Regions from separate parts of the Micromonospora sp. M61 genome, predicted to be linked through region 1. Evidence: riboswitches for the same ligand, from Rfam matches in the RefSeq annotation. Region 1 holds a riboswitch; the other holds the start of a gene.
What was found. A riboswitch is a leader RNA that binds a small molecule or an ion and turns the genes downstream of it on or off. The one in region 1 is predicted to bind thiamine pyrophosphate.
Positions count from the first base shown of each region.

Region 2: it holds a riboswitch for thiamine pyrophosphate, as region 1 does, so the genes downstream of both, KBX34_RS20135 (ECF transporter S component) here and thiE (thiamine phosphate synthase) in region 1, are expected to answer to the same signal.

Region 1 is NZ_JAGPYA010000088.1:1,868-10,182, reverse strand. Features, by position in the region: gene KBX34_RS30870 (hypothetical protein) at 1-422, opposite strand, end outside; gene KBX34_RS30865 (ThuA domain-containing protein) at 488-6,319, opposite strand; TPP riboswitch at 6,611-6,720, shown strand; gene thiE (thiamine phosphate synthase) at 6,715-7,341, shown strand; gene thiO (glycine oxidase ThiO) at 7,335-8,315, shown strand, end outside.
Region 2 is NZ_JAGPYA010000034.1:34,780-43,094, reverse strand. Features, by position in the region: gene KBX34_RS20160 (acyl-CoA dehydrogenase family protein) at 1-641, opposite strand, end outside; gene KBX34_RS20155 (DUF6328 family protein) at 754-1,257, opposite strand; gene KBX34_RS20150 (sugar isomerase domain-containing protein) at 1,432-2,181, opposite strand; gene KBX34_RS20145 (aminoglycoside N(3)-acetyltransferase) at 2,178-2,984, opposite strand; gene KBX34_RS20140 (alpha/beta fold hydrolase) at 3,014-3,844, opposite strand; TPP riboswitch at 3,953-4,057, shown strand; gene KBX34_RS20135 (ECF transporter S component) at 4,132-4,725, shown strand; gene KBX34_RS20130 (ABC transporter ATP-binding protein) at 4,839-6,275, shown strand; gene KBX34_RS20125 (energy-coupling factor transporter transmembrane protein EcfT) at 6,272-7,072, shown strand; gene KBX34_RS20120 (hypothetical protein) at 7,259-7,711, opposite strand; gene KBX34_RS20115 (MTH1187 family thiamine-binding protein) at 8,006-8,302, shown strand.

The DNA.
Region 1 (8,315 bases):
TCAGTCGTTCTGGTCACCGCGACCGGTGCGGGCACCGGTGGTGACTGTGCTGCCCGGGCCTGCACCGTGGCGGTGGCCTCGCTCTTGAGCGGAGCGGGGGAGCTCACCGTCACCTTCCACGTGCCGGTGGAGAGCACCGGGCCGCTGCTGTAGAAGCCCTGCCCCTCGGGCTGTGGCTCCAGTTGCACCGGCCCGACCTTCTGCCCGTCCGGGCCGGTGGCGGTGAGGACCAACCGCACCACCCGGTCCAGCCGGCGGCCGTCGGCGTAGACGGCCTGGATGGTGACCCCCTCAGCCCCGTCACCGGCCACCGTCAGTTTGAGCTTGTCGGCCTGAGCGGCCGCCGGGGCAGCGGAGAACAGGGTCAGGGCCAGCCCGACGAGAACGGCGGCCAACACCTTGCGGATACCCGTCACGGACATCTCCTCACTACCTACGAGGGAGGCCCCTCCCCGACGCCGTGACGTCGAGGAGGGGCCTCGTCGGATCAGAGCTGGCGACCGGGTGCGAGCCGGGTGGCATCCTCACCCAGGCGTCCGGTGCCCTTGATCGGAGCGCCGTCGTTCGCCTTCACCCCGGCCTTGCTGGCCGCGCCGCCGAGCCGGACGATCATGGCGTCGGCGTCCCGGATCAGGACGTCCCGGATCTCCGCCTCGGCCACCAGTGTGGCGTCGGCGGCCAACGTACGGAAGGCGGTCAACTGCTTGATCGCCTTGTTGTCGTTGCCGGCCGCCTCGGCCTGACGGGCCGCGTCCAGCTTCGCCGTCAACTGCTTGTGCGCCTTGGCCGAGAGTCGACCCGTCGCCTTGAACCGGTCCAGCAGGCCCTGCATGTCCCGGAACGAGGTGGTGACGAAGAACCGGACCGCAGAGGTGGTCTGGTTGCCCGCCTTGTCGGTCGCGGTCACGGTCAGCTCGTGCAGGCCGAGCGGCAGCTCGTACATGGCCTGCAGAGTGCCGCTGGCGTACGCCCTGCCGTCCAGCTGGCCGACCACGGACGCGATGCCCGAGGTCGGGTCGACGGCCTGCCAGGACACCCGAACGTCCTGGCTGTCACCGTAGAGCTGGCCGTCGGCGATCCCGGACACCAGCAGCGTCGGCTTCGTGCCGTCGATGCGCAGCACCGCCGACTTGAGCGTCTCGGCGTTGCCCGCCTTGTCGGTCGAGCGGAACAGCAGCTCGTGCTGGCCGTCACCGGTCACCTCGACCGGCGTCGTGTACGGCGTCCAGGTGCCACCGTCCAGGGACCACTCCACCGTCTTGACGCCGGAACCGGCGTCGGTCGAGGCCAGCACGACCGGGATCGTCCCGTTGTGCCAGCCGGCGTCGTTCGCCGGAGCAAATGTCGCCGTGGTGACCGGCGCTGTGGTGTCGATCTTGACCGAGACGGTCTTCGTCGACTCCACGTTGCCCGCCTGGTCGGTCGAGCGGAACCGCACCTCGTGCTCGCCGTCCCCGCTGACCGCCACCGGAGCGGTGTAGGCCGTCCAGGTGGTGGCACCGTCCAACTGGTACTCGGTGCTGGCGAGCCCGCTACCGCCGGCCTCGTCGGTGGCGGCGAGGGCCACCGTTACCGGCCCCGTGTGCCACCCCTCGGTCGGGGTGCCGGACACCGTCGCCGTGGTGACCGGCGCGGTCTCGTCGGCGACCTTCGTGCTCAACCGGAAGTAGTCGAACACGGCGGTCTTCGAGGCGGTCTGGTTGGCGCCGAGGGTGAACAACCCGACCTTCGGGGTGGCACCCACCGCGCTGTTCGTCAGCGCCTCCAACGCGGTCCAGGTAGTCCCGTCGGCCGAGTACGACGCGGTGAACGTGTCACCGGTGCGGGCCAGCCGCAGGTGCCACACCGCCGAGGTGAGGCTGGCCGCCTCCGGCTGCGGGTTCTGCACCGTCCCGGCGATCTCGCTGCGGAACTCGATCCGCCGCGTCACCGCCTGGCCGGCCTGGTTGTCCGCGATGAAGTCCAACTTCAGGTAGTTGTCGTCGTCGGCCTGCACGAGCAGACCGGCCTGCTGGTACTGCTCGTTCAGCAGACTGCCGTCGACCTTCGTCTCCAGGGTCCAGTCGCCGGACGGCGCGGTCTGGAGGATGAAGTTCTTCGGCCCGGTGTTGTCGGTGCCGTAGATGTCACCGTTGGGCACGTCGATCCGCAGCGCGCCATCGGTGACCCGGTAACCGTTCGGGTCCTCCCGCGTGATGGCGTCCCAGCGACACTTGTCCAGCGTGGAACCGGTGAACTCGTCCGACGGGTCGACCGGGCCGGCCGGGGCGTCCGGCGTGACCTGGAACGAGTCGAACGCGGCGTCGACCACGGGCGCCTCGGTGCCTCCGTTGAGCGCGAAGACCCCGATCCGCGGGTTGGTGATGCCGGCGAGCGCTGCCGACTGGCCGACCGGGGTGAAGGTCTGCCCGTCGCCCGAGGCGGCGGCGGTCAGGTTCGTCCCGTCGCTGGTGATCCGCAGGTACACGGTGTCACCCGCCGGTGCGGCGGCACTGTCGGCGGCCTCGTTGCGAGGCGTACCGGCCGTCTCCCGGATGAACTCCACCCGCCGGCTGCCGTTGTACAGCAGGTCCAGCTTGGCGTAGTTGTCGTCGTCGCCGTACACCAGCACGCCAGCCTGCTGGTAGTTCGCCGTCACCGGCAGCGTGACCTTGGTGGTCATCTCCCAGGCGCCGGTCGGAGCCGCCTGCAGCACCAGGTTGGTGGCGTCGTTGCGAGCACCGTAGAGGTCGCCCACCGCGGTGGGCAGCCGCAGCGCGCCGCCGCTGAGCGAGTAGAGCTGGTTCTCCCGGACCACGCTGGTCCAGCGTTCCTTGTCGAGGCTGTTGCCGTTGAAGTCGTCCGAACGCGCCCCGAAGCAGGACGTGTCCGGAGCGTCGACCCGCACCGGCACCGTCGCGTACGACCTGGCGCCCTTGCTGTCGGTCACCGTGAGGGTGGCCGTGAAGGTGCCCGCGTTGGTGTAGGTGTGGCTGGCGTCCACTGTGGTCGCCGAGCCTCCGTCACCGAAGTCCCAGGCGTACGTCAGCGGGGTGTCGCCCTCGGCGTCGGTGGCCGTGCCGTCGAACTCGACGGTGACCGGCACGGTGCCGGTGGCCGGGGTCGCGGTGGCGGTGACCACCGGCGGCGCGTTCTCGGTGACGCCGCGGCCGACGAAGTCCATCCAGTTGACGTTGAACAGCGAACCCGTTCCGCCGTTCGGATCGCGGGCCACGAAGTACAGCGAGCCGCTCGCGGCACCGGTCACCGGCGCGCTCACGTCCGTGTACGTCTGCCACGCGCCGGTCGTCGGAACGGTGGCCGTGGCCACGACCGGTCCGTCGACGGCGCCCGCGTGGACCTCGATCCGACCGCCGGCGGCGGCCGAGGCGGCCCGGAACCGGATCTCGGTGATGTTCGTCAGGTCCGCCGGGACGACCGACCACCAGTCGCCGTCCTCGATGAACGCGATGCTCTGGCCGCCACCGGCGGTGTCGGCGCCGGCCTCTCGTTGCACGCCGGCGTCTCCGCCGCCGGTGCCGCCCGGCACCCGTCCGGTGGCCGTGAAGTACTCGGCCTGCTTCTGCTTGGGCTGCAGGATCTCGATGTCCCGGCCGGTGAGCGCGCCCGCGCCGCCGGCACCACCTTCGTCGGTGTAGGTGGCCTCGAAGACAGCGAAGACGTTCGCCTCGGCGCCGTGCCCGGAGGCGAGCGACGTCTGGACCGTGCCGGTGCACCCGGTGTGCTGCTCCAGCGGGTGGGCGTGCTCGTCGTGACCGAGCAGCACCTGGAGGTTCACCCGGTCACAGTCGATCTGCCCGTCCTCGGGGTCGGTCACCTTGACCGTGTAGCGGACCTGGTCACCCCAGTTGAAGAAGCCACCGTCCGGCGGGAACTCGATGCTCACCGTCGGTGCGGTGTTGCCCACGGTGATCGGCACGTTGGCCACCGCGGTACGGCCCTTCGGGTTGGTCACGGTGAGCTGGGCGGTGTAGCTGCCGGCCGTCGCGTACGTGTGTGTCGGGTTGGCCTCGGTCGAGGTCTGCCCGTCGCCGAAGGTCCACGAGTAGGTGAGCGCGCCGCCGTCCGGGTCCCGGGAGCCGGCGCTGGAGAAGGTGACAGTCAGCGGCGCCGGGCCCGAGGTCGGGTTGGCGGACGCCGCGGCGATCGGTGCGCGGTCACCGGCGGTGTAGTCGATCCGGTAGATGCCGGAGTCGTCGTTGTTGCCGCCGAACCCGGTGCCCCACTCGATCAGATAGAGCGCGCCGTCCGGACCGAACTCGAAGTCCATCGGCCGGACCATCTTCATGCCGGTGAGCAGCTGATTGATGTCCACCAACGACTTGCCGTCGGGGGTCACCTGCATGGTGTACATCTTGTTCTGGTTCCACTCGCCGAGCAGAGCCTTGCCGTCGTAGTACGCCGGCCACTTGCGGTTGGAGTTGAGGTCCGCGTCGTAGCGGTAGGCCGGGCCGCCCATCGGGGCGCCACCGCCGCCGATCTCCGGGTAGCGCGCGTCACCGGCGTAGCCGTAGTCGACGGTGGCCGGGACGACCGGCGGGAGGTTGGTCAGGCCCGTGTTGTTGGGCGAGTTGTTCACCGGCGCGGCGCAGTCGAACTTCGGGCCGCTCGGGCCGGACGGGAACGTGTAGTCGTTGTACGCCTCGTTCGTCCCGGTGCAGTACGGCCAGCCGTAGTTGCCAGGGGTCACGACGTTCCACTCGACCAGGCCCCGGGGGCCCCGGTCCGGGTTGTTCGCGTTGGCGTCCGGCCCGTAGTCCCCGACGTACAGGGTGTCGGTCTTCGGGTCGGTGCCGATCCGGAACGGGTTGCGGAAGCCCATCGCGTAGATCTCGGGGCGGGTCTTCTCAGTGCCCGGCGCGAAGAGGTTGCCCGTCGGGACGGTGTACGTGCCGTCGTCCTCCGGGTGGATCCGGATCACCTTGCCGCGCAGGTCGTTGGTGTTGGCCGAGGTGCGCTGCGAGTCGTAGTCCTGGCGGCCCGGCCGCTCGTCGAGCGGCGAGTACGCGCTCGACTCGAACGGGTTGGTGTTGTCACCGGTGGCCAGGTAGAGGTTGCCGGCGCTGTCGAAGGCCATGCTGCCGCCAGCGTGGCAGCAGGTGTTGCGCTGGGTGTCGACCCGCAGCACCTGCTTCTCGCTGGCCGGGTCGATGGTGTCGCCGGTGACCGTGAAGCGGGACAGCAGGTTGCGGGTGACCCCGTCGTTCGGGGCGTAGTAGAGATACACCCACTTGTTGGTGGCGAAGTCCGGGTCGAGCCGGATGCCGATCAGGCCGTCCTCGTTGCCGGTGAAGACGTCCAGGTCGACGGCGGTGACGGTGCTGCCGGTGTCCGGCTTGACGATCTGCACGCGACCGTCGCGCTCGATGTAGAAGACGCGCCCGTCCGGGGCGATGTCCAGCTCCATCGGGTTGCTGGTGTTGCTGTCCAGCGCGACCTTCTCGAAGTTCGAGGTCTTCGAGGCGCCGCAGTCGGCGTTCTCGACACCAGCCGCGGTCCGGATGCCGCCGAGCAGGTGGGACAGGAACTCGGGCTCGGCGTACGACTCCCGGGTGTGGCCGCCCCCGGTGTACCAGGATCGGCCGCCGTCGAAGTCCTGACACCAGGCGATCGGGTGGTCGGCGCCCATGGCACCGGCGCCCGCCGTGTAGCTCTTCTCGTCCAGGCTGGCGAGCACGTGCACGTCCGGCCGGGGGTTGGTCTGGTAGTTGTACCACTCGTCGAACCGGGACCAGCGGTCCGGCAGCCCGGTCGTGGACGGGTGGGCGTGGTCCTCCACCTTGACCGTGGCCTGCTGGTTCTGTGGGTGGTTGGCGAAGTACGCGCCGACCAGGTCGCCGTACCAGGCCCAGCTGTACTCGGTGTCCGACGCGGCGTGGATGCCGACGTAGCCGCCGCCCGCCTTCACGTAGCGCTCGAACGCCGCCTGCTGCTCGGCGTCGAGCACGTCACCGGTGGTGGAGAGCCAGATCACCGCCTTGTACTTCGCGAGGTTGGCGTCGTTGAATGCGGCGCCGTCCTCGGAGTTGTCCACTGTGAATCCGTTGGCCACACCGAGCTGTTGGATGGCAGCGATGCCGGTGGGGATGGAGTCGTGCCGGAAGCCGGCGGTCTTGGAGAAGACGAGGACGGAGAAGGGATCGGCGGCGGCCTTTGGCGCCTTCGGCACCACCTGGCTGACCGGGGCTGCGGCTTTCGCATCCCGTGGGGGGACCTGGGCGGCCGCCTGGGCGGGCGTGCCGAACAGGGTGGTCGAGGCCATGGCCAGGGAGATCAGGGTTGCGGTGATGGGTACGCGGGCACGACGAGAACGGGACACGCCGCCTCCTATGTCGTAGTGACAGGGATCGCGGGAGCCGGCTCGCCGAAGACCCTCCCAGATGGAGCCGGTGGTGACACCGCGTCACGGTGCCCCCGCCAACATTTTGTCGAATCGCTGAACAAATTAATTCGGCTGGCTCAATGTCCGGCAAGATGCCGGCAGGTAACGGTTCTGCAACGGGGGGCGACATTCCGAATAGGACCGGGATGAAGCGCCCAACCTAATCCGCCATTCCGGCCCGTCGACACCCGCCTTGGCAGACCGGCGGATCTGTCGTACGGTGACACGCAAGTAACCCACGGGAGCCCGGTGTACCGGGCTGAGAGGGGGGCTGACAGCCCCCGACCGTCGAACCTGATCCGGATAATGCCGGCGCAGGGAGGAGCGTTGCCGTGCCGTCCCTGGGGCGACTGCATCTGATCACCGACACCCGACCCGGGCGAGACCCGCTCACCGTGGTCCGGGCCGCCCTCGCTGTGGCCCGAGCCGACCTGGTGGTGCAGGTCCGGGTCGAGGATTCCGCCACCGACCGCGAGGCGTACGAGCTGGCCCAGCGGGTGCTGGCGCTCTGCGTGCCGTACCGGGCGACCTGCCTGGTCAACGACCGGCTGCACGTGGCGCTGGCGGTCGGTGCCGCCGGTGGGCACGTCGGGGCAGACGACCTGCCGGTCGCCGCCGCCCGTCGGGTGCTCGGCCCGGCCGGCGTGCTGGGCGCCACCGCCCGCGCGCCGGGAACGGCGTCCGCGGCGGTCGCGGCGGGAGCCAGCTACCTGGGCGTCGGGCCGTGCCACGCCACCAGCACCAAGTCCGGCCTGCCGGACCCCATTGGGCCCGTGGGCGTACGTGCCGTCGTCGACGCCGTCGACGTGCCGGTCATCGCGATCGGCGGCGTGACCGCCGAGCGGGTGGCGGAGCTGCGGGCCGCCGGGGCGTACGGGGTGGCGGTCGTCGGGGCGGTCTCGGCTGCCGCCGACCCGGCGCGGGCGACCGCCGAGCTGATCGAGGCCCTGGCGTGCTGACCGGCCGGTCGGAGTCAGCGCGATCGAGTGACCGGGCCCGGCCGGACGTCGCGGTGGTGGGGGCGGGGCCGATCGGGCTGGCGATCGCCTGGCGCTGCGCCGCCCGGGGGCTGCGCGTGGTGGTGCACGATCCGGAGCCCGGCTCGGGGGCGTCGGCGGTGGCCGCCGGCATGCTCTCGCCGGTCGCCGAGGCGTACTTCGGTGAGCGGCAGCTGACCGGGCTGCTGCTGGCGTCCGCCGCCCGCTGGCCGGCATTCGCCGCCGAGCTGACCGCGGCGAGCGGCACCGGGATCGGCTACCGGACCGAGGGCACCCTGATGGTCGGGCTGACCGGCGACGACCTGGCCGAGGCGCGCCGACTCTGGGCGTACCAGCAGGGGTTGGGCCTGCCGGTGACCCCACTGCGCCCCAGCGAGCTGCGCGACCGCGAGCCGGCGCTCGCACCACGGCTGCGCGGCGGCGCGCTCGCGCCCACCGATCACCAGGTGGACCCCCGGCGGCTGGTGCCGGCGCTGCGCACGGCCGCCCAGCGGGCCGGCGCGGTGCTCGTGCCGCAGGCGGTCGCGCACCTGTCTGATGTGGATGCTGCGGTCACGGTTGTCGCCGCCGGCTGCGGGGCCGCCGCCCTCACTGGCCTGCCCGTCCGGCCGGTGAAGGGCCAGATCCTCCGGCTCCGCGCGCCCGACGGCGTCGCGCCGGGCTTCCGGCACGTGATCCGGGGGTACGCCGACGGCGAACCCGTCTACCTGGTGCCCCGCGCCGACGGCGAGGTCGTGCTCGGCGCGACGGTCGAGGAACGGGCGGACGCCACTGTCACCGCCGGTGCGGTGCAGCGCCTGCTCCGCGCCGGAGTCGACCTGCTGCCCGAGCTGGCCGAGTACGACCTGGTCGAGGCGGTCGCCGGGCTGCGCCCGGGCACGCCGGACAACGCGCCGATCCTCGGGCCGCTGCCCGACCGGCCGGACGTGCTGGCC
Region 2 (8,315 bases), on a different contig from region 1:
GTGCCCAGGCGGGCGGGGTCGGAGCCGACATCGGGCTCGGTGAGCAGGAACGCGGACACCTCACCCGCGGCGAGGCGGGGCAGGAAGAGCTGCTTCTGCTCGGCGGTGCCGAACATCTTGAGCGGCTGTGGCACCCCGATCGACTGGTGCGCCGAGAGCAGCGCGCCGATGGCCGGGCTGACCGACCCGGCCAGCATCAGCGCCCGGCAGTAGTGCAGGTTGCTCAGCCCGAGCCCGCCGTACTTCCGGTCGATCTTCATGCCGAACGCGCCGAGGTCGGCCAGACCGTGGAACACCGAGTCCGGAATGGACGCGTCGCGTTCGATGGCGGCGCCATCCACCTCGGTGGCCAGGAAGGCGCGGAGCCGACCGAGGAACTCCTCGGCGCGCGCCACGTCGTCCGGGTCGGACCGGGGCCACGGGTCGATCAGGTCCAGCCGGAACCGACCGAGGAACAACTCCTTGCCGAAGCTGGGTCGGTCCCAGGTGGACTCACGGGCGGCCTCGGCGACCTGCCGGGCCTCCTTCTCGGAGACCTGCCCGGCCTCTCTGGGCAACGGGGCCGCGGCACCGGCGGTGCTGGGCGCGGCTTCGGAGTCGGGGCCGTCCGGTGCCGGTCGGCCGTCCTGCGTCGTGGTCACGGCTGCCCCCTCGAAGCTCGGTGCGGCTGCGTCGACGTGCGCGACTACCCGCCACGCTACCCCCGGTTGTTACCCAGGGGTAGCGCTGCGTGAAGATCTGCGCGATCAGCGATCAGCGACCGGCGATCGTGTCCGGGTCGTCGTCATCGTCGTCGATGTCGTCCTCACCCCAGTTGCGTCGCGCGAACGGCAGGATCACCCAGAACGCGAGGAACCAGATTCCGGTCAGGGCGCTGAGCAGGAAGGCGATCGGCCGGTCCAGCACGAAGTCGGTGATCAGCAGCACCGCGCTGACCATCGCGATCAGCATGAAGGCGAGACCGCCGGTGGCCATCCGGTGCGCGAAGCGCACCAGCTCCGGCTTGCGTCCCTGCCGGAACAGCGCCCGGTGGAACGCCACCGGCGAGATGATCAGCGCGGTGGCGGCGGCCGCCGCGAGCAACGCCACGATGTAGACGTCCCGCTGGAACTCCGTGGTCTCGGTGAACCCGTTGCTGAACGGCAGGGTGAGCAGGAAGGCGAAGAGGATCTGCACGCCGGTCTGTGCGACCCGCAACTCCTGGAGCAGGTCGGCGAAATTGCGCTGCCAACGCTGCTTGTCGGTCTCCTTGGACACGCGCTACCTCCGGTGAGACGCTACTGCCGGCGGTCCCGGCCGCCGGCAGCAACGCCAATGCCCCACCCGCCCGAGCGCGAAACAGGTTCACGACATCTTCCGTTCACCTCGGGGACGCAGGTCGGTCACCAGCACCAGCCGATGCCGGGCGACCGTGAGCACCGTCCGGCGGCGTCAGGACCCGCGACGGATGCGGCCTGCGTACCGGGCCTCCAACGCCGTGTTGTGCGCGTCGCCGTCCGGGATGTTCGCCGACAGGTAGACCGGTGGCCGCTCCCCCGCTGCCAGCAACCGCGCCACCACCTCCACGGTGATCTGCTGGGCGAGCAGCGCAGCGGTGATCGAGGAGACCGCGCCGACCGCACCGCCACCGGGAAGCGGCAGCGTCGCGTCGCCGTACGGGGCGCCGTTGTCGAGCACCACGTCGGCGATGTCGCCCAGCTTGCGCCCGGACGGGTGCCGGGAGGTCATCCGACCGGAGTGCTGCGCCGAGGTGATCGCGACCAGCCCGTGGCCACGTTCCTTGACCAGCGTGGCGAACTCCACCATCGCGCCGTTGACCCCGGAGTTCGAGGCAAGCACGAAGACGTCGGTGGGCCGCACCGGCGCCAGCTCGTAGAGGCGGTGTGCGACCGACGGGTCCCGTTCCAGCATCGGGCCCAGCCGATCGGCCGGTTCGCCGCCGAGCAGCACCAGGTCGCGGAGGGCGATCCGGTTGGTCGGCACCAGACCGCCCGCCCGGCCGGCGATCTCCATGGCGAGGGCCTCCGAGTGCCCGGTGCCGAACGCGTGCACCACGCCGTCGGCGCGTACGGCGTCGGCGATCAGATCCGCGGCCCGCCCCACCGCCTCCCGCTGGCTTTCGGCCACCCGGCCGATCGTCTCGGTCACCACGGCCAGGTAGTCCTCGGCACTCACCGTCATGCGTCCTCCGTCGTCCGATTGCGGGCCAACCAGTGCACCGCGAAGTCGACCGCCGCCCGCTGGCGCATCAACCTGCCGGTCCCGGCACCCACCGGGCCGGTGCGAACCTCTCCGGTGGCCTCCAGGGCCGCGCCCAACGCGTCGAAGTCACCCGCGTCGAGCCGTACGTCCTGCCACCACACCCATTCCCGGCCGCCGTCGGCGGTGCGCACCGCAGCGCCGACCCGCTCCCGGGGCGAGCCGGGGCTGCGGTATTCGGCCAGGTGCAGCGAGGTGCTCGCGGAGTGGCCGACACCGAGCAGCAACACGTCGGCGTCCAGGTCGTAGAGCCGGCCCAGCGGGGACTGCTCGCCGAGCATGTCGGCCAGGGCGTGCCCGGTCACCACCTGCTCGGCGGCCGGCCCGAGCGCGGCGAACGACACCTGGGGATGCGAGCTGCGCAGAGCGCCGGGCCAGCCGCGGACCGTCTCGGCGAGCGCCCCCATGAACCGGCTCGGGGTGACCGCCGGGTCGAAGCCGGGCATCTCCGAGCGGATCAGCGGCCACCAGTCCGCCGGCACCGGCGGGTTGCGCCACTGGGCGGGATCGCTGTTCTCCGGTGTGTGGGTGGGCACGACGATCGTGCCGTCCGGACCGAGCGCGTCACGCAGGGCCAGCACCACCGCGTGCGGACCACCGCTGATGAATCCCAGCGGACGGAGGCCGGCGTGCACCAGCAGCGTCGCGCCGGGGCGTACGCCCAGCAGGCGTAGTTGCGCGGCGATCGAGCGGCGGCTGCCCGGCCCGCTGCCGTCCGTCGTCATGATGGCCCTCCCCCGCTGACCCGCACGACTCAGGCCGTTGCGCTGACTCGGGCCAGGACCGCCTCGGCGAGCGGGCCCGGGGCCGCGTCCGGGATCCAGTGGCTCACACCGGCCAGTTGCACGAAGCGGTAGTCCCCGGTGACGTTCGCCGCACACGCCTCGGCGGCGGTCCGGCCGATCGCGACGTCCCGGTCACTCCAGACGTACGTGGTGGGCACCGCGACCGGGCCGACCGCCGCCAGGTCGGAGCGGGACATCGCCCGGTACCAGTTCAGTGCGGCGGTGAGGGCTCCCGGCTCGCGCATCGGGTCGGCGTAGCGGTCCACCCGCGGCCCGTCGCCCACTCCGCCGAGCAATTTTCGCAGCGCGGTGGCGTGCCACGCCAGCAGCACCTTCTCCGCCTTGTCCGGCTTACGGAACAGCGCAATGTACGACGAGCGGGCCTTCTGCTGGCTGTCGTTGGCCAGGGCGTGCGCCATGGCCGCCGGATGTGGCACGGACACCGCCGTCAGTGTGCGGACCCGCGCGGGGTGCCCAGCGGCGACCGCCCAGGCCACGATCGCGCCCCAGTCGTGGCCGACCAGGTGGACGGCGTCCAACCCGAGGGCGTCGAGCACCGCCACCACATCGGCGACCAGCTCGGGGATCCGGTAGTCCGCCACCGCCGCGGGCCGGGCACCCGGCGAGTAGCCGCGCTGGTCCAGCGCGTACGTGCGCAGCCCGGCCGCGTGCAGCGCCGGGACGACCTCGTCCCACTCGCCGCTGTGCTGTGGGAACCCGTGCAACAGCAGGACGGGTACGCCCTCCGGCGGACCACCGGCGGTTACCTCGAACGTGAAGCCTCGCGCGTCAACCCGCATGATCGGAAGCGTACCCAGCCGACGACGGGCCGGCTGCCCGCCGCAGGTCAGGCGGATGCCCTCCTGGGCCAGCGACCCACGTCGGTGTTAGCGTCAGCGAGACAACTTCATATCCGACAGGGGAGCGCACAGCGCTGAGAGTGCGGGCATGCCCGCAGACCCTCGAACCTGATCTGGGTAATGCCAGCGCAGGGAGTTCGGTCGACCTCCAGCCGCGCCGCAGTCCGGTGCCACCGGACGCGGCGTGCGTCTTCTCCTGGTTCGCACTCACGAACTGGGAGCAACACATGAAATCCACCACCGACACACACCGTTGGCGGACCATCGACATCGTGGTCGCCTCGGTGATCGCGGTCGCCTTCGGCGTCATCTTCTGGGCCTGGGGACTGGTCTGGAGCGCCACCGAGGGTGCGTTCGCCTTCTTCCCGCCGGCGCAGGCGCTGCTGTACGGCGTCTGGCTGATGCCGGCCGTGATCGGCGGTCTGGTCATCCGCAAGCCCGGTGCTGCGCTCTACTGCGAGACGGTGGCCGCGGTCCTCTCCGCGCTGCTGGGCAGCCAGTGGGCCGGCACGGTGATCCCGCAGGGCATCGTGCAGGGCATCGGCGCGGAGCTGGCGTTCGCCGCCTTCCGGTACCGGTCGTTCCGCCTGCCCACCGCGGTGGTGGCCGGCGCGCTGACCGGTCTCAGCGCCGCGCTGTTCGACTTCTTCATCTGGAACGTCGACTACGCGCTGGCCGACTACCGCATCCCGTACGCGCTGATCACCATCGTCAGCGCCACGGTGATCGCCGGAGCGGGCGGCTGGCTGCTGACCAAGGCCCTGGCCAACACCGGTGTCCTGGACCGTTTCCCGGTAGGCCGGGACCGCGCCCTGATCTGACCCCACCCACTCGCGTCGATCATGAGGTTGACGGGCGGATGGATCTTCAGAACCACCGTCAACCTCATGATCGACCGTGCAGGGTGGAGCCGGGGCTTGGGAGGGGGTGTTTGGTGGGCGGGGTACTGCTGCGGGGGTTCGGTTGGCGGCACGCCGGGCGGCGCGCGTGGGCTCTGCGCGGGGTCGACCTGCGGGTTGAGGTCGGGGAGCGGGTGCTGCTGCTCGGGCCCTCGGGGGCCGGCAAGAGCACCCTGCTCAACGCGCTCGCCGGGCTGCTACCCGAGGACTCCGGCGAGCAGGAGGGCACCGTCGAGATCGACGGGCTCGACCCCCGCAAGGGCCGGGAACGGGTCGGCATCGTCTTCCAGGACCCGGAAACCCAGCTGGTGATGGCCCGCTGCGGCGACGACGTCGCGTTCGGGCTGGAGAACCGGGGAGTGCCCGCCGACGAGATCTGGCCCCGGGTGGACGAGGCGCTGCACCGGGTCGGCTTCCCGTACTCCCGGGACCGCAACACGGCCGCACTGTCCGGCGGCGAGCAGCAACGCCTGGCCCTGGCCGGCGCGCTGGCCCTGCGCCCCGGCCTGCTGCTGCTCGACGAGCCGACCGCCAACCTCGACCCGGCCGGGGCCGAGCTGATCCGGCAGGCGGTTGCCGGGGCGCTGGACGCCGACACCACGCTGATCCTGGTCGAGCACCGGGTCGCCGAGGCGCTGCCACTGGTCGACCGGGTGGTCGTCCTGGACCCGGGCGGCGGGGTCCGTGCGGACGGCACGCCCGAGGCGGTCTTCGCCGCCCACGGCGCCGCCCTGGCCGCCGAGGGAGTCTGGGTGCCGGGTCACCCCATCGCGCCCCGGCGGGCCACCGCCGCTCCGGGCGAGCTGTTGCTCACCGCCGACCGGCTCGGCCTGCCACCCCGGCTGGCCTCCACCGATCTGGCGGTACGCGCCGGAGAGGCACTCGCCGTACGCGGACCCAACGGCGCCGGCAAGTCCACCCTGGCGTTGCTGCTCGGCGGGCTGCTCCGGCCAGGCACCGGCCGGGTCACCGCGTCCGCCGAGTTGGCCGGCGCGGACCATCGCACTCCCCCGCACCGCTGGCGGGCACCCGCGCTGACCCGCCGGATCGGGTCGGTCTTCCAGGACCCGGAGCACCAGTTCGTCACGAGCACCGTCTTCGACGAGCTGGCGCTGGGCCCGCGCCGCACCGGTCAACCCGAGGCAGCCGTGCGGGAGACCGTAGCCGGGCTGCTGGAGCGACTACGACTGGATCGGCTCGCCGCCGCCAACCCGTACACCCTCTCCGGGGGCGAGGCGCGGCGGCTGAGCGTGGCGACGGCCCTGGCCACCGCGCCCCGTCTGTTGATCTGCGACGAACCGACCTTCGGCCAGGACCGGCGGACCTGGCGGGAGCTGGTCGACCTCTTCGCCGAGCTGCGCGACGCCGGGCACGGCGTGGTCGCGGTCACCCACGACGCGGACTTCGTCGCCGCTCTCGCCGACCGCACCGTCACCCTGCACCGGGCCGTGACCGGCGACCGTGCCCGATGATCAACATCGAACCGGTCGCCGCGCCCGGTGCGCCGTTGGCCCGCCGCAACCCGGTGGCGAAGGTCGCCGCGGCGTTGGTCTTCTCGTTCACCCTGCTGGCCACCCTGGACCCGGTGGCCCCGGCGATCGCCATCGCGCTCGAACTCGCCGTACTCCCGCTGTTCGGCATCCGCTACCGGGTGCTGGCCCGGCGGGCCTGGCCGCTGCTCCTCAGCGCCACCGGCATCCTGGTCACCCTGGTGCTCTTCGCCGCCGACAGGTCCGGTCGGGTCCTGCTGGACGCCGGGCCGGTGTTCGTGAGCACCGGCGTGCTGCTCACCGCGCTCGGCCTGGTGCTGCGGGTCTTCGCGGTGGCACTGCCGGGCGTGATCGTCTTCGCGACCACCGACCCCACCGACCTGGCCGACGCGCTGATCCAGAACGCGAAGGCGCCGGCCCGGTTCGCCATCGGGGCGCTCGCCGCGTTCCGGCTGGTGCCGCTGCTCGGTCAGGAGTGGCAGATGATCAGCATGGCCCGGCGGGCGCGGGGCGTCGACGCGGGACGCAACCCGGTGGCGAAGCTACGACTGTTCGCCTCCACCGCGTTCGCGCTGCTGGTCGGGGCGATCCGCCGGGGCACCCGGCTGGCCGTGGCGATGGACGCGCGTGGCTTCGACGCCGGCACGCCCCGGACCGTGGCCCGCCGGCAGCGCTTCACCCGGGCCGACGGGCTGCTCGTCGCCGGGGCAGCCACCCTGGCCGCCGGCGCACTGACCACGAGCATCCTCCTCGGCAGCTTCCGCCCCCTGATCGGCTGACCTGACCCCTTCTCTCCACGCAGGGCGCCGCCCGGCGTCCGTTCGCGTCGCCGCGCGGGCATGATCCGCACAACATCAGGGATGGTGCTGCTTCGTTGGGCGGTGAGGCAGCACCATCCCTGAAGTTGCTGTCTGCCTCACCGCCCACGGCGTCGGGGACAGCGCGCCGGGTGGGTGCGGGGTCGGTCAGCTGCGGCGGAAGGCGTAGCGGCGGCTCTGGCCGGCTTGTTGACCACGCCCGCCGGCCGAGCGTGTCCCGCCACCCTGCGGCGGTCCGGCGGTCGGCGCCTTCGGTCGCCCGGCGACCTTCGGCAGGTCTGCCACCACCGGCGCGTCGACTGCTGCCGGCACGTCGAACGGCGGCACCAGCTCACCCGGCACCACCGCTGGCGGAGCCGGCTGACTCAGCACCGCCGGCGGAGCCGGCTGACTCAGCACCGCCGGCAGCGCCGGCTCGACCAGCACTGCCGGCTCACCCAACCCCGCCGGAAGCGCGGGATCGACCAGGAGAGCCGGTTGGACCGCGAGATCGAAGTCGGGGCGGGTCGGTAGGAGCGCGTCATGGCCGGCCGCCGTGTCTGTGCCGGCGGACGTAGGTGCGGCTGAACGGGATTTCTTCCGGTTGCGCCTGGCAGGCATCCGGGCCTCCTTCAAAGCCGACCGGCACGGCCGGTCCCGCGCGCCGGCGGTCGGTCGGATCGGCTGACGACCGTCGTCGTGCGACGGTCCAACGGGGAAGGGACTGCTCACCGGGGGTCGGGGCACAGCCAGCGCCGCCGAAGGGCGGGTGGGAGATGCGGGACGCCCGGGAGCGCACGGACCGCGACGCGGGGCGGCGGGCCGGCTCGGAAGTGGGGCGTCAGTTGCGCATGCCCGCACTCTATCGGCACCAGGTGGGGCGGTGCAGCCGATTTTCCTGGCACCATCGGCGGCATGCTGATCGCGTTCTCGATAACCCCGCTCGGTGTCGGTGAGTCCGTTGGTGACCTGGTCGCCGAGGCGGTACGGGTGGTCCGCGACTCGGGCCTTCCCAACCGCACCGACGCCATGTTCACCACCGTCGAGGGTGAGTGGGACGAGGTGATGGCGGTCGTCAAACAGGCGGTCGACGTGGTGGCCGCGCAGGCACCCCGGGTGAGCGTGGTGCTCAAGGCCGACATCCGGCCGGGGGTGACCGACGCGCTCACCGCGAAGGTGGCGCACGTGGAGAACCGGCTGGCCCAGGGCTGAGCGCCATCGGTCG